Regions from separate parts of the Mesorhizobium sp. BR115XR7A genome, predicted to be linked through region 1. Evidence: riboswitches for the same ligand, from Rfam matches in the RefSeq annotation. Region 1 holds a riboswitch; the other holds the start of a gene.
What was found. Region 1 has a riboswitch for S-adenosylmethionine ahead of LB557_RS16430 (O-succinylhomoserine sulfhydrylase). Riboswitches for the same ligand answer to the same signal wherever they lie in the genome.
Positions count from the first base shown of each region.

Region 2: it holds a riboswitch for S-adenosylmethionine, as region 1 does, so the genes downstream of both, metX (homoserine O-acetyltransferase MetX) here and LB557_RS16430 (O-succinylhomoserine sulfhydrylase) in region 1, are expected to answer to the same signal.

Region 1 is NZ_JAIUHW010000007.1:68,453-75,073, reverse strand. Features, by position in the region: gene apaG (Co2+/Mg2+ efflux protein ApaG) at 1-202, opposite strand, end outside; gene LB557_RS16435 (ceramide glucosyltransferase) at 422-1,573, shown strand; gene LB557_RS16430 (O-succinylhomoserine sulfhydrylase) at 1,604-2,794, opposite strand; SAM riboswitch at 2,851-2,928, opposite strand; gene LB557_RS16425 (2'-deoxycytidine 5'-triphosphate deaminase) at 3,088-4,182, shown strand; gene araD1 (AraD1 family protein) at 4,330-5,322, opposite strand; gene mmsB (multiple monosaccharide ABC transporter permease) at 5,526-6,621, opposite strand, start outside.
Region 2 is NZ_JAIUHW010000005.1:95,666-102,286, reverse strand. Features, by position in the region: gene LB557_RS12220 (ABC transporter ATP-binding protein/permease) at 1-1,511, shown strand, start outside; gene LB557_RS12215 (glycosyltransferase family 2 protein) at 1,635-2,570, opposite strand; gene metW (methionine biosynthesis protein MetW) at 2,854-3,468, opposite strand; gene metX (homoserine O-acetyltransferase MetX) at 3,590-4,759, opposite strand; SAM riboswitch at 4,877-4,954, opposite strand; gene hisC (histidinol-phosphate transaminase) at 5,093-6,202, shown strand; gene LB557_RS12195 (prephenate/arogenate dehydrogenase family protein) at 6,226-6,621, shown strand, end outside.

The DNA.
Region 1 (6,621 bases):
CCGGCCCGCGCACCTCCTCGACCCGGCCGGCACCATCGGTGATGTGCCAATAGCGCGACAGAAGCTGCACGAACTCGTCAGACTGGTTGTCGATCGTTATCTGATAGCCCCAGACGTAGCGGTTCTCCTGGGGATCTGAACGATCCTCCAGATAGAACGGCCTGACCTGCACTTCGATGTTGCGCGTCACGGCGCGGTACATGAGCGGCTCCAAAACAATCCGACGACTTTCGACGCTCGCGGTGAGCAGGTCAACGTGCGCGTCTTGTCGCGCCTGGGATTGAAACGCAGGTGCCGGCAAAGAATGTCATTTAAGTGACACACGACAATGGTGGTGTGCGCGAACCGGGCGACTCGGCCCTCTGTCGAACTGTTGAAAACGGCCGCGACGCGGGCCGACTTCCGGAGTGACCAGATCTCGATGGAACTCACTCTCATATCCGCCTCGCTTTCGACCGCACTCATCCTCTCGAACGCTGCCAGCATCCTGCTTGCCGCTTCACAGCTGAAACGGCGCACCACGATTGCCCCGCCGGCGGGCAGATCGCCGGCGGTGTCGATTGTCGTCCCGTCGCGCGGCGTCGAGCCATTCACACATGAGACGCTGGAACGCGCCTTCGCGCTCGACTGGCCGCGCTACGAACTGATCTTCTGCGTCGCCCATGCCGACGACCCGGTGGTGAAACTGATAAACAGGGCGATTGCCCGGTTTCCGCAGGTGCCGGCCCGGCTGTTGATCGGCGACGATCGTGTCAGTGCCAATCCAAAGCTCAACAATTGCGTCAAAGGCTGGGAAGCGGCGCGCCACGACTGGGTCATTCTTGCCGATTCCAACGTTCTGATGCCTCGGGACTATGTCGAGCACATGATGGCGGCGTGGCAGCACGGTACCGGCCTTGTCTGCTCGACGCCGATCGGCTCCAGGCCAGATGGTTTCTGGGCCGACGTCGAATGCGCCTTCCTCAACACATTGCAGGCCCGCTGGCAGTATGCCGGCGCGGCGCTCGGCCTCGGCTTCGCGCAGGGCAAGAGCATGCTGTGGAACAAGCCGATGCTGGACGCCAATGGCGGCATACGCGCGCTGGCCGCCGAGATCGCCGAGGACGCCGCCGCAACCAAGCTGGTGAATGGCCTCGGCCTGCGTGTCAACCTCGTTGCCGCCCCCTTCGAGCAGCCGCTCGGCCAGCGCACGTTTGGCGAAATCTGGTCGCGCCAGGCCCGCTGGGCGCGCCTGCGCCGCGTCACCTTCCCGCTGTTCTTCGCACCCGAGATCCTGACTGGTGCGGCAGTCCCGCTGGCTCTTGCGCTGATTGCCGCGGCGAGCGCCGGCGTCAGCCTCTGGGCAACCGCGATTGCCGTGCTGACGGCATTCTATCTTCCGGAATGCGCTCTGGCCCTGGCCAAGGGTTGGCACGTCTCGACGGGCATGATCGCGGCGACGGTCGCGCGGGACGTCATGCTCCCGGCCATCTGGGCGCGCGGCTGGCTCGACGGCGCCGTCGACTGGCGCGGCAACGCCATGACCATCCGGACCAAGACGGCGGAACTGGAGGAGACGCCGTCGAGCGCCTAATCGCTGCTGACGACGCTGCCTGGACCAAACCTATTTGGTGGCCTTCAAGGCTTGCGCGATATCTTCCAGCAGATCGTCCGTATCCTCCAGGCCGACCGACAGCCTGAGCGTACCGGGCCCGATGCCGAGTTCGGCGCGGGCCTCATCGCTGAGGTTCTTGTGGGTGGTCGTCGCCGGATGGGTGATCAGGCTCTTGGCATCGCCCAGATTGTTCGAGATCAGCACGATGTCGAGGGCGTTCTGCAGGGCGAAGGCCGCCGGCTTGCCGCCCTTGACGTCGAGGCAGATCAGCGTCGAGCCACCCGACATCTGCTTCTTGACGATATCGGCCTGCGGGTGGTCGGCGCGGCCGGGATAGATGACGCGGGCGATCTGCGGCTGCCCGGCCAGGAAGTCGGCGATCCTGCCGGCGCTCTCGGTCTGCTGGCGCACGCGCAGCGGCAAGGTTTCCAGGCCCTTCAGCAGCGTCCAGGCGTTGAACGGCGACAGGCTGGGACCGGTGTGGCGGAAATAGTCGTGCAGGTTCTCGTCAATCCACTTCTTGTCCGACAGGATGACGCCGCCCAGGCAGCGGCCCTGGCCGTCAATGTGCTTGGTGGCCGAGTAGACGACGATGTGCGCACCAAGCTGCAACGGCTTCTGTTGCAGCGGCGTGGCAAAAACATTGTCGACGACCAGCCGCGCGCCGATCGAATTAGCAAGCGAGGCGACGGCGGCGATGTCGACGACCTCGAGCGTCGGGTTGGTCGGACTTTCCAGGAAGAACAGCTTGGTGTTCGGCCTGACCGCCTTTTCCCAATTGGCGATCTCGGTGCCGTCGACCAAGGTCGCCTCGATGCCATAGCGCGGCGCCAGCGTCTCGACCACCCAGCGGCAGGAGCCGAACAGCGCGCGCGCGGCCACGATGTGGTCGCCGGCCTTGACGCTGCACAGAAGGGCAGCCGTCACCGCCGCCATGCCCGACGCCGTGGCGCGCGCGTCTTCGGCGCCTTCAAGCGCGCACATGCGCTTTTCGAACATGTCGACGGTCGGGTTGGCGTAGCGCGAATAGATGAAACCAGGCTCTTCGCCCTTGAAGCGGGCCTCGGCGGCCTGCGCCGTCTGATAGACATAACCCTGGGTCAGGTACATCGCCTCGGAGGTTTCGCCGAAGCCGGAACGCAGGGTTCCGCCATGCACGAGTGCCGTCTGAGGTTTCCAGTTGCGCTTCTTGGTGCTCATAGCTTTGTTCCAGACACAAAAAAACCGGCCGCGAAAGTCGCAACCGGTCCATACGGCCTTGCGGCCCGACGGTCCTTTAGCGACTTGTTTAACGTGGCTGCAAGCCGACCGGCCAAATCACCACGGGATAACGACCCTTTAGACCCGCGCCACGCTTGCGTCAATTGCCGGCTTCATTAAGACGTTTGTACCAAGGCAGGTTCCGCAGAAGTGCCCGGCGGTTTTGCGGCAAGAACCTGCAACAAACAAGAACCTGCAACGAATAGAGACCAGTCTTGGGGCGGAGCCAGACTTTGCGGCAGACAGGCATTCTTCCCGATCAGGACATTTCGGCGCTGTTCCGGTCCGGCGCGCTGAAGTCGCCGCGTGCGCTCGATGCCGACCAGATCCAGCCGGCGAGCCTTGATCTCAGATTGGGCGAAAAGGCCTGGCGGGTTCGCGCCTCGTTCCTGCCCGGTCCCAACCACAAGGTGTCGGAAAAGCTCGATCGGCTGCAACTGCACGAGATCAGTCTGACCGAAGGCGCGGTCCTCGAAACCGGCTGCGTCTATATTGTGCCGCTGCTCGAAAGTCTGGCCCTGCCGGCTGACATTTCGGCCTCGGCCAATCCGAAGAGCTCGACCGGGCGGCTCGACATCTTCACCCGCGTCATGACCGATCGGGGCCATGAGTTCGATAAGATCGCCGCCGGCTACAACGGTCCGCTCTATCTCGAGGTCAGCCCGCGCACCTTTCCGATCATCGCGCGCACGGGTTCGCGCCTGTCTCAAATCCGCTTTCGCACCGGCAACGCGCTGCTTTCGGAAGCCGAGTTGCATGAGCTGCATCGTGCCGAGATGCTGGTCGCCACGGAGCCGCCGAACATTTCCGGCGGCGGCATCGCGCTGTCGATCGACCTCAATGGCGACAAGGATGGGCTGGTCGGCTATCGCGGCAAGCACCACACCGGCCTCGTCGATGTCGACAAGCGCGCCGCGCAGGATGTCCTCGACTTCTGGGAGCCGATCCACAAGAGCCGCGCCGGCGAACTGGTGCTCGATCCCGACGAGTTCTACATCCTCGTCAGCCAGGAGGCGGTGCATGTGCCGCCGCTCTACGCCGCCGAGATGACGCCGTTCGATCCGCTGGTCGGCGAGTTTCGCGTCCACTATGCCGGCTTTTTCGATCCGGGTTTCGGCCATTCGGCGGCCGGCGGCACCGGCAGCCGGGCGGTGCTCGAAGTGCGCAGCCACGAAGTGCCGTTCATCCTCGACCACGGCCAGATCGTCGGCCGGCTGGTCTACGAGCATATGCTGAAGCGACCGCAGGCGCTCTACGGCACCGATCTCGGCTCGAACTACCAGGCGCAGGGCCTGAAGCTGTCGAAGCATTTCCGCGCCGTGCGCTAAAGTCGAAGCTGCCGACCTCGCTCTTGTGGGAGAGATGCCCGGCAGGGACGAAGGCGTGACTGAAACCTATTGCTAGATCGGCGGGACAGCGCCCCGCTCTGGCTTGCCAGCCATTCCCCACGAGAGGGGAATCACGCGCTCATGGCTTCAAAGCGCCTTCACCGACACCTTCACCGGCTTCTCGATCTCGAGCGGGTTGCGCAGCGGCAGTCCGAAATCCCCGGCCTCGATCTCGAACACGTCGCCGGCTTCCGTCTTGATGCCGTCGGCGAAGGATAGCGTCGCGGTGCCGAACATATGCACATGCACGTCGCCAGGCTGGCGGAAGGCCGAATATTTGAAGTGGTGGTGTTCGAGATTGGCGATGGTGTGGGACATGTTCGTTTCACCCGACAGGAAGGGCTTTTCCCACAATGCCTTGCCGTCGCGCAGGATACGCGACGTGCCGCGGATGTCCGAAGGCAGGTCTCCGATCAGGATCTCCGGACCGAAGGACGCATTGCGCAGCTTGGAGTGGGCGAGGAAGAGATAGTTCACGCGCTCGGTCACATGGTCCGAGAATTCGTTCGACAAGGTGAAGCCGACGCGGAACGGCGCCCCGTCATCGCCGATGACATAGATCCCGGCGACCTCGGGTTCCTCGCCGGCATCCTTGGCAAAGGCCGGCGACATGAGCGCCGCGCCAGGCGCGACCGCCATGGTGCCGTTGCCCTTGTAGAACCATTCCGGCTGCACGCCGACCTGGCCTTTCGCGGGCTTGCCGCCTTCCAGTCCCATGCGGAACATCTTCATGGAATCGGTGAGTTGCTCCTCGCCGTCGGTGCTGAGCTTCTTGTGCATGGAATCGCGCGTCGCGGCCGACCCCAGATGCGTCAGCCCGGTGCCGGTCAAGTGCAGATGCGCCGGGTCGGGGTGGTTGATCGGCGACAGCAGGCGCCCCCGCTTGTAGGCGGCGTCGAGATCGATCGTCTCGCCAAGCCCCTTGCGTTCGATCAGGGCGGCCAGGCCGACGCCGGTGCGGGCAGCCTCCATCGCCAGCGAATAGACGCTGCGCGCCCCGTTGATGATCCGGGTCTTCCCGCCGCTGCGGGCAACGACACGGATCGTCTCGGCGTCGTCGAGAATCTGCGAGATCAGCATGATCAGTCCTCTCTCATTTATCTGTATCCGGCTGCCGATGGGCAAATCCTAACCGGCGCGGCGCGGAAACGCGCCACGGTTGAAACGCTTCGTCCGGATTGCGTTCGCGAGCCTGGTCCTTCCCCGGACTTCTTGGTGCCGACGGGCTGCCGGCAGCCTCGCGATCTAGAACCCGTATGCCTCCTAGTCCTCGCCCCCGGCCCTCAAGCCTTGTTCTTGTTGTAGACGTCGAAGATGACGGCCCCGAGCAGCACCAGGCCCTTGACCACCTGCTGCCAGTCGACATTGACGCCCATGATGGACATGCCGTTGTTCATCACGCCCATGATGAAGCCGCCGACCACCGCGCCGATGACCTGGCCGACGCCGCCCATCGCCGAGGCGCCGCCGATGAAGACGGCCGCGATCACGTCGAGCTCGCTGCCGAGGCCCGCGGCCGGCACGGCCTGGCCGAGACGTGCGGCGATGATCAGCCCGCCGAGCGCCGACAGAACGCCCATATTGACGAACACCCAGAGCGTCAGCCTTTCGGTGTTGATGCCCGACAGTTGCGCCGCCTTGGCGTTGCCTCCCATGGCGTAGATGCGGCGGCCGATGGTCATGCGCTTGGTGACGAAGACGAACAGCGAGATCAGCACGCCCATCACCAGGAGCACGATCGGCAGGCCCCGATATGTCGCGAACTGGAAGACCAGGAAGAGCGCCAGCGCGCTGCCGACCAGGGTCTTGATGACGAACAGGGTGAAAGGCTCGGCCTCATAACCGTGGAGTTCGCGCTTGCGTCGCGTCCTGAAGCCGAAATAGGCGTAGGCGAGCACCGCGATCAGGCCCAGCACGACTGTCGTCATGTGAAGCGTCAGGCCACTGCCCAAAACGGTCTTGCCGGCCGCGTTCACCGTCGGCGGGATCAGGGTCAGCGGGCCGATCACATCGGGGATGAAACCGGAACTCAGCGCCTTGAAACTGTCGGGAAGCGGGCCGACCGAGGAGCCGCCGCCAAGCAGCGCCTGGCAGATGCCGCGGAAGATCAGCATGCCGGCGAGCGTCACGATGAAGCTTGGTATGCGGTGATAGGCGATCCAGTACCCTTGCGCGCCACCGATCAACCCGCCGACGATGAGGCAGACGATCGAGACAACGAGCGGATTGCTGAATATGCCGAGCGGCCAGATGACCATCATCATGGCGGCAAGCGCGCCGATGAAGCCGGCGACCGATCCTACGCTGAGATCGATATAGCCGGCGACGATGACCAGCAGCATGCCGAGCGCCATCACGATGATGAACGAGTTCTGCTGC
Region 2 (6,621 bases), on a different contig from region 1:
ACCAGATGATCCGGCTGAAGTTGCGCGAGGCGCTGACGCTGGACCTGATCGACCAATGGATGCGGCCGGCGCGCGCCTTCCGGCTGGCCAATGCCGGCGCCATCGGCGTCAATCCCGACCAGCGCATGCAACAGGATGCCGCGCATCTCTCGGACCTGTCGACCGATCTTGGTGTCGGCCTGCTGCAGTCGTTCATCCTGCTCGTGTCCTTTGTCGGTGTGCTGTGGGAACTGTCTTCGGGCTTCGTCTTCCACGTCAACGGCTGGTCGCTGGCGATACCGGGCTACATGGTTTGGGCCGCATTCCTCTATGCCGGTACCGCCTCGTGGCTGAGCTGGCTGGTCGGGCGGCCGCTCATCAGCCTCAACAGCGACCGCTATACGCGCGAAGCGGAGCTGCGCTCCTCGATGGTGCGCGTCAACGAGAATGTCGATGCCATCGCGCTGTACCGTGGGGAGGATGACGCCAAGCGACGGCTGCAACTCGACCTCGGCACGGTGCTGGGCGCCATGCGGCGCATCTACACCGCCCAGATCAATCTGTCCTGGGTAACCGATACTTATGGCTGGATCACGGTCGTGGCGCCGATCCTGGTCGCCTCGCCGGTCTATTTCTCGGGGGATATCAGCTTTGGCGGGCTGATGATGGCGGTCGGGGCCTTCAACCAGGTCCACTCCTCCCTGCGTTGGTTCATCAACAACATCGGCAGCATTGCCGACTGGCGCGCCACGCTGATGCGTGTCGCCGACTTCCGCATCGCGCTCGATGAAACCGATGTGCTGCACGACAAGGAGAAGCGCATCGAATTCGCCGACAACGCCAATGGCAACCTGACGTTCGAGAAGCTTCAGGTGGCATCGCCGGACGGATGCACCAAGCTCGCCGACCAGCATGTCGAAATCCATGCCGGCGAGCGCGTCATGATCACCGGTGAACCGGGCGCCGGCAAGACGCTGTTCTTCCGCGCCATTGCCGGGCTGTGGCCGTGGGGCAGCGGGCGGATCGGCCTGCCGGCGGGGGAAACCATCATCTTCGTGCCGCGTGTGCCCTATTTGCCAGCCGGCACGCTGCGCGAGGTCCTCAATCACCCGAACGGGCATGCGCCGGCGAACGACGCCGACATTTCAGCGGTGCTTGCCGAGGTCGGTCTTGGACGGCTGTCGTCGTCGCTCGACCGCGTCGGACGCTGGGACCATGAGTTGGGCGATGACGAACAGCGATTGCTTGGCGTGGCCAGGCTCGCCTTGCGACAGCCAAAATGGGTGATCATCGACGAAGCCATGGATGCGTTCGACGGACCCTCGCTGCGGCGCGTGCTGTCGCTGCTGGAGAAGCGCCTGCCCGGCGCCGCGATCATCAACATCGGGCGCGGCCAGCACAACAATCAGTTCTTCCCGCGTTCCCTGACGATCGTTAAGGATTCCGACGCGCCCGCGCTGAAACCTGCCCACGTCAGGGCGGGTGCCATCGAGCCGCCGCCAGCCGCGGCAAGCCTCCACCACAGGAAGTAGCAGTTTTTCCCCCGTTGCGGCCCGTTGCCTGGCCGCCAAGGCCCTGGCGGTCGGCATCTCGCTGCCGGACGAGAAGGAATGCGCCCTGCAACGCTCCGTGCTCGATCGCTGAGCTGTCGCCGGTCAGGCCGGTGGAATTCCAAACTTGCCACGAACTTCGTCGTAGAGGTCGCGCCGCCAGCGGCGGCCGTGGAGATAACCGTTGATCAGTTCCGGCAATGAATAACCAAGCGCATCAGACGAGCGGTTGGCCATGTATCCTGCAAATGCCTGTGGTATTCGCCCCCGGAGAATATCGGCGATGATCTGCCGCGTGATCATAAAGGGAGGGACATGGGGGTAGGAGCGAGCGATGTGCGGATGCTTACTCATCAGGATCGCGTAGGCTTCGACATAGCCGTCCCTGCGGCCTGAAATCGAATTCTGCGAATTGTGCTTCGTCCAGTCGATATCTTCCGATAATTGCGCGCCGAAGCGCTGTGCGAAGCGCAGCAGAAGCTCGCGGTCCTGCATCCGGGGAATGTCGCTGTCATAGCCGCCGATGGCCAGCAAAGCCTCGCGTCTGGCTGTTATAGCCGATCCGGCTATGAAGGCCGTCTGCGCGACCACCGCCCGCTCCAGCATTGGCGGGTTCAGGAAAGCGCCGCGGTTAACGCAGGCGGTGCCGCGGCCACCCTTCACCGAGACATATGAGGAGAGCAGGACTTCGAGCGCTGGATTGTCGTCGAACCATGCCAGCGTCCGTTCGAGCCGGTGCGGCAGGAAGAGATCGTCCGAATCAAGAAAAGTCACCACGGGCGCCCGGGCTAGCTCGATGCCGGCATTCCTGGCGGCATTGGCGCCGCGCCACTTCGCGCCGACATAGATCAGCCGGGGGTCATGGATGCGGGCGAGCGCCGCCTCGGTCCCGTCCGTCGAACCATCGTCGACGACGATATGTTCAAATCGCGGCATGCTCTGGGAAAGCACGCTTTCGACGGCGCGGAGCACCGTTTCGCGCCGGTTGTGAGTCGGCGTGATCACCGTGACGAGGGGCGCCTGTTCGGTCTTCCCGATCATATCACGTCGGTCGCCTCCAGCGCGTAAACACCCTTCGCGCCAGGTCCTTTGATCATCGGGATGGCTAAATGGATCGGACTTCCCCCTGGATGGGCCTCATCGGATTCGGTGCGACGCTACAAAAAACAACCTGCCATGTCACCCCGTCGTGCCGTCGTTCGACCGACCAGGCATGATGAATTCCAGCTCATGGCGCTTCAACTGCAACACTTTCGCACCTGCTGAAAGGCGCGCGGCCACCCTCAAGGATTGGCAGTCGCGCCTGCGGGCGTCGCGCATTTCATTATCGCTTCAGCAGGAACACTGCTTGTTGGCCAAAGAAATTCCAGAACCACCATGGCATCGACAGGCCGATCTTCTGGCCGTTGGCGTCGAGCGCGGTCGCCTTCTCCACTGTCGCGCCAAGCTCTTCGCACAAATTGACGAAGTCTCGGATCGTGCAGAAGTGGATGTTGGGCGTGTCGTACCAGGAATAGGGCAGGTCGCTGGTCACAGGCATGCGGCCCTTGACGAACAGCGACAGGCGCACCCGCCAGTGACCGAAATTGGGGAAAGACACGATTGCCCGGTTGCCGATCCTGAGCAGCTCGTCGAGCACCAGCTTCGGGTTGCGGGTGGCCTGCAGGGTCTGCGACAGGACAACGAAGTCAAAGCCCTTGTCGGGATAGAATTCGAGATCGGTGTCGGCGTCGCCCTGGATGACACTGAGACCGCGCGCCACGCATTCGTTGACGCCACGCTGCGACAGCTCGAGTCCGCGACCGTCGACCTGCTTGGTGTCCTGCAGCAATTCGAGCAATGAGCCGTCGCCCGAGCCGACGTCGAGCACACGCGATTGCGGCGGGATGAGGTTGGCGACGACCTCGAGGTCGACGCGTTGGCTGCCGTTGACGCTCATGGCTTCGCCTCGTGGACGGCGCATGGCCTTGGTCCGAAACGTCTGCAACTTTTCGGGGTCATGGCTTCGCCGTCCTGTTTGGCGCATGACCTTGATCCGAAACGTCTGCAACTTTTCGGGGTCATGCGCTGAGCCCCCTGGCGCGCGCGGCCGAGCCGATGAAGCCGTTGATGGCGGCAAACAGTTCCGGCTCGTCGAGCAGGAAGGCGTCGTGGCCGCGATCGGTCTCGATCTCGACGAAGGATACCGAGGCGCCAGCGGCGTTGAGTGCGTGGACGATGGAGCGGCTCTCTTCGGTCGGGAACAGCCAGTCCGATGTGAAGGACACCAGGCAAAAGCGGGTTTTCGTGCCGGCGAAGGCGTCGGCCAGCCGGCCGCCATGGTCGGCGGCGAGGTCGAAATAATCCATCGACCGCGTCATGTAGAGATAGGAGTTGGCATCGAAGCGGTCGACGAAGGTCATGCCCTGGTGGCGCAGATAGCTCTCGATCTGGAAGTCGGCATCGAAGCCGAAGGTCAGCGCTTCGCGGTCCTGCAAATTGCGGCCGAATTTGCGGTGCAGGGCGGCTTCCGACAGATAGGTGATGTGGGCGGCCATGCGCGCCACCGCCAGCCCTTTCTCCGGGCGCTTGCCGTGTTCGAAATATTTGCCGCCATGCCAGTCCGGATCGGCCATCACAGCCTGCCGCCCGACTTCGTGGAAGGCGATGTTCTGTGACGAATGGCGCGCCCCGGTGGCGATCGGCAGCGCCGAGAACACGCGCTCGGGATAGCTCGACGCCCATTCCAGAACCTGCATGCCGCCCATCGAGCCGCCGAGCACGCAGAACAGTTTCTCGATGCCGAAATGGTCGATCAGCATCTGCTGCGCGCGCACCATGTCGCGGATGGTGATGACCGGCAGGTCGAGGCCATAGGGTTTACCGGTGGCCGGGTTGGTCGAGGCCGGGCCGGTGGAACCCAGGCAGCCGCCGATGACATTGGAGCAGATGACGAAGAAACGGCTGGTATCGATGATCCTGCCCGGTCCGATCAGCACTTCCCACCAACCGGGCTTGCCGGTTACCGGATTGGTGCTGGCGACATGCTGGTCGCCCGTCAGCGCGTGGCAGACGAGGATGGCATTGGAGCGGGCATCGTTCAGCGTGCCATAGGTCTGGTAGGCGATCTGGAACGGCGACAGCAGCGTGCCGGCGTCGAGCTTGAGCGGCTTGTCGGGTCCGAAACGTAACACCGGGCTCGACGGTTGGTCGGCCTCGTTGTTGGTCTTTCCTGCACGCAGAGCGGCCATCACGTCTCTCTTGCTGCACCGTGCGCTCGTGGAAATCGCTGCCGATCTCCGCCGCCGATGCGTCCGTCCGGCCGGTCGCGGACAACAAAAAACCGGCATTGCCTTCGCAAAGCCGGTTACGTCACGCAAACGGCCCTTTAGCGAATTGTTTAACGTGGCTGCAAGCCGACCGGCCAAATCACCACGGAACTGTCAATCGTCTTTCTAGAACCCGCCTGCCTCGCCGTCAATGGCGGCGGCTGGCACCACTGCCACCTCTCGACATTGCGTGCCATGGCTTGTATTTCCGCAGCGGCCTCCGGATGGAGGCGTTTTCGACGGATTTTGCAAGATATGAACCAGACACCGGATCAGGCACGTCCAACTCCGCGCGCGGGCATCATGGACATAGAGGCCTATGTGCCCGGCAAAAGCTCGGCGGCCGCCGGTGTGGCCAAGGTCTACAAGCTGTCGTCGAACGAGAATCCGCTTGGGCCTTCGCCGAAGGCGATCGAGGCCGCGCGCGAGGTCGCCGGCAAACTCGACATCTATCCCGACGGCAGCGCCAAGCGGTTGCGCGAGGCTATCGCCGAGGTGCATGGCCTCAACGCGCAAAACATCATCTGCTCCAACGGGTCGGACGAGATCCTCGGCCTGTTGGCGCAGACCTATCTCGCGCCCGGCGACGAGGCTATGTTCACCGAACACGCCTTCATGGTCTACAAGATCTACATCCAGTCGGCAGGTGCCACCCCGGTCGTGGTCAAGGAGACCGACGAGCGCGCCGACATCGACGCGATGCTGGCGGCCGTCACGCCGCGCACGAAAATCGTGTTCCTGGCCAATCCCAACAACCCGACCGGCACCTATGTGCCGTTCCAGGAGGTGCGCCGCCTTCATGCCGGACTGCCGGGAAACGTGCTCCTGGTGCTCGACGCGGCCTACGCCGAATATGTCCGCCGCAACGACTACGAAGCCGGCATCGAGCTGGCCGGCAGCGCCGAGAACGTGGTGATGACCCGCACCTTCTCCAAGATCGGGCTCGGCGGCGCGCGCATCGGCTGGATGTATGGTCCCCTGCATATCGTCGACGCCATCAATCGTGTGCGCGGCCCCTTCAACGTCAATGCGACAGCGATCGAGGCCGGCATCGCCGCGATCCGCGACCGTGCCCATGTCGAGCGTAGCGTGGCGCATAACGAGACCTGGCTTACCTGGCTGAGCGGCGAAATGACCAGACTTGGGCTGCGCGTGACGCCGAGCGTCGGCAATTTCCTGCTCATTCATTTTCCCGACGATCAGAAGCATTCCGCGGCGGCGGCTGACGATTATCTGAGCGCGCGCGGCTATATTCTGCGGCGCGTTTCAGGTTACGGCTTTCCCAACGCGCTTCGCATGACCGTCGGCACTGAAGAGGCCAATCGCGGCGTTGTCGCCGCGCTCACGACATTCCTGAAAAGCTAGAACGTCTAAAGAGCTGGAACACCATGGCATCACCGATGTTCGAAAAGATCGCGCTGGTCGGCATCGGCCTGATCGGCTCGTCGCTGGCCCGTGTCATCCGACGCGAGGGTTTGGCTCGCCATGTCGCCATCTCGACGCGCAGTGCGGCAACGCTCAAGCGAGCCGAGGAACTGGGCCTTGGCGATTCCTACACCACCGATGCCGGGGACGCGGTGCGCGATGCCGATCTGGTCATTGTCTCCGTGCCGGTCGGCTCATCCGGCGCTGTAGCGGAGGAAATCGCGCCGGCGCTGAAAAAGGGGGCGATCCTCACCGATGTCGGCTCGACAAAGGCCTCGGTCATCGCGCAGATGCAGCCGCATGTGCCTGAAGGCGTCCATTTCATTCCTGGCCATCCGCTGGCGGGCACCGAAAAATCC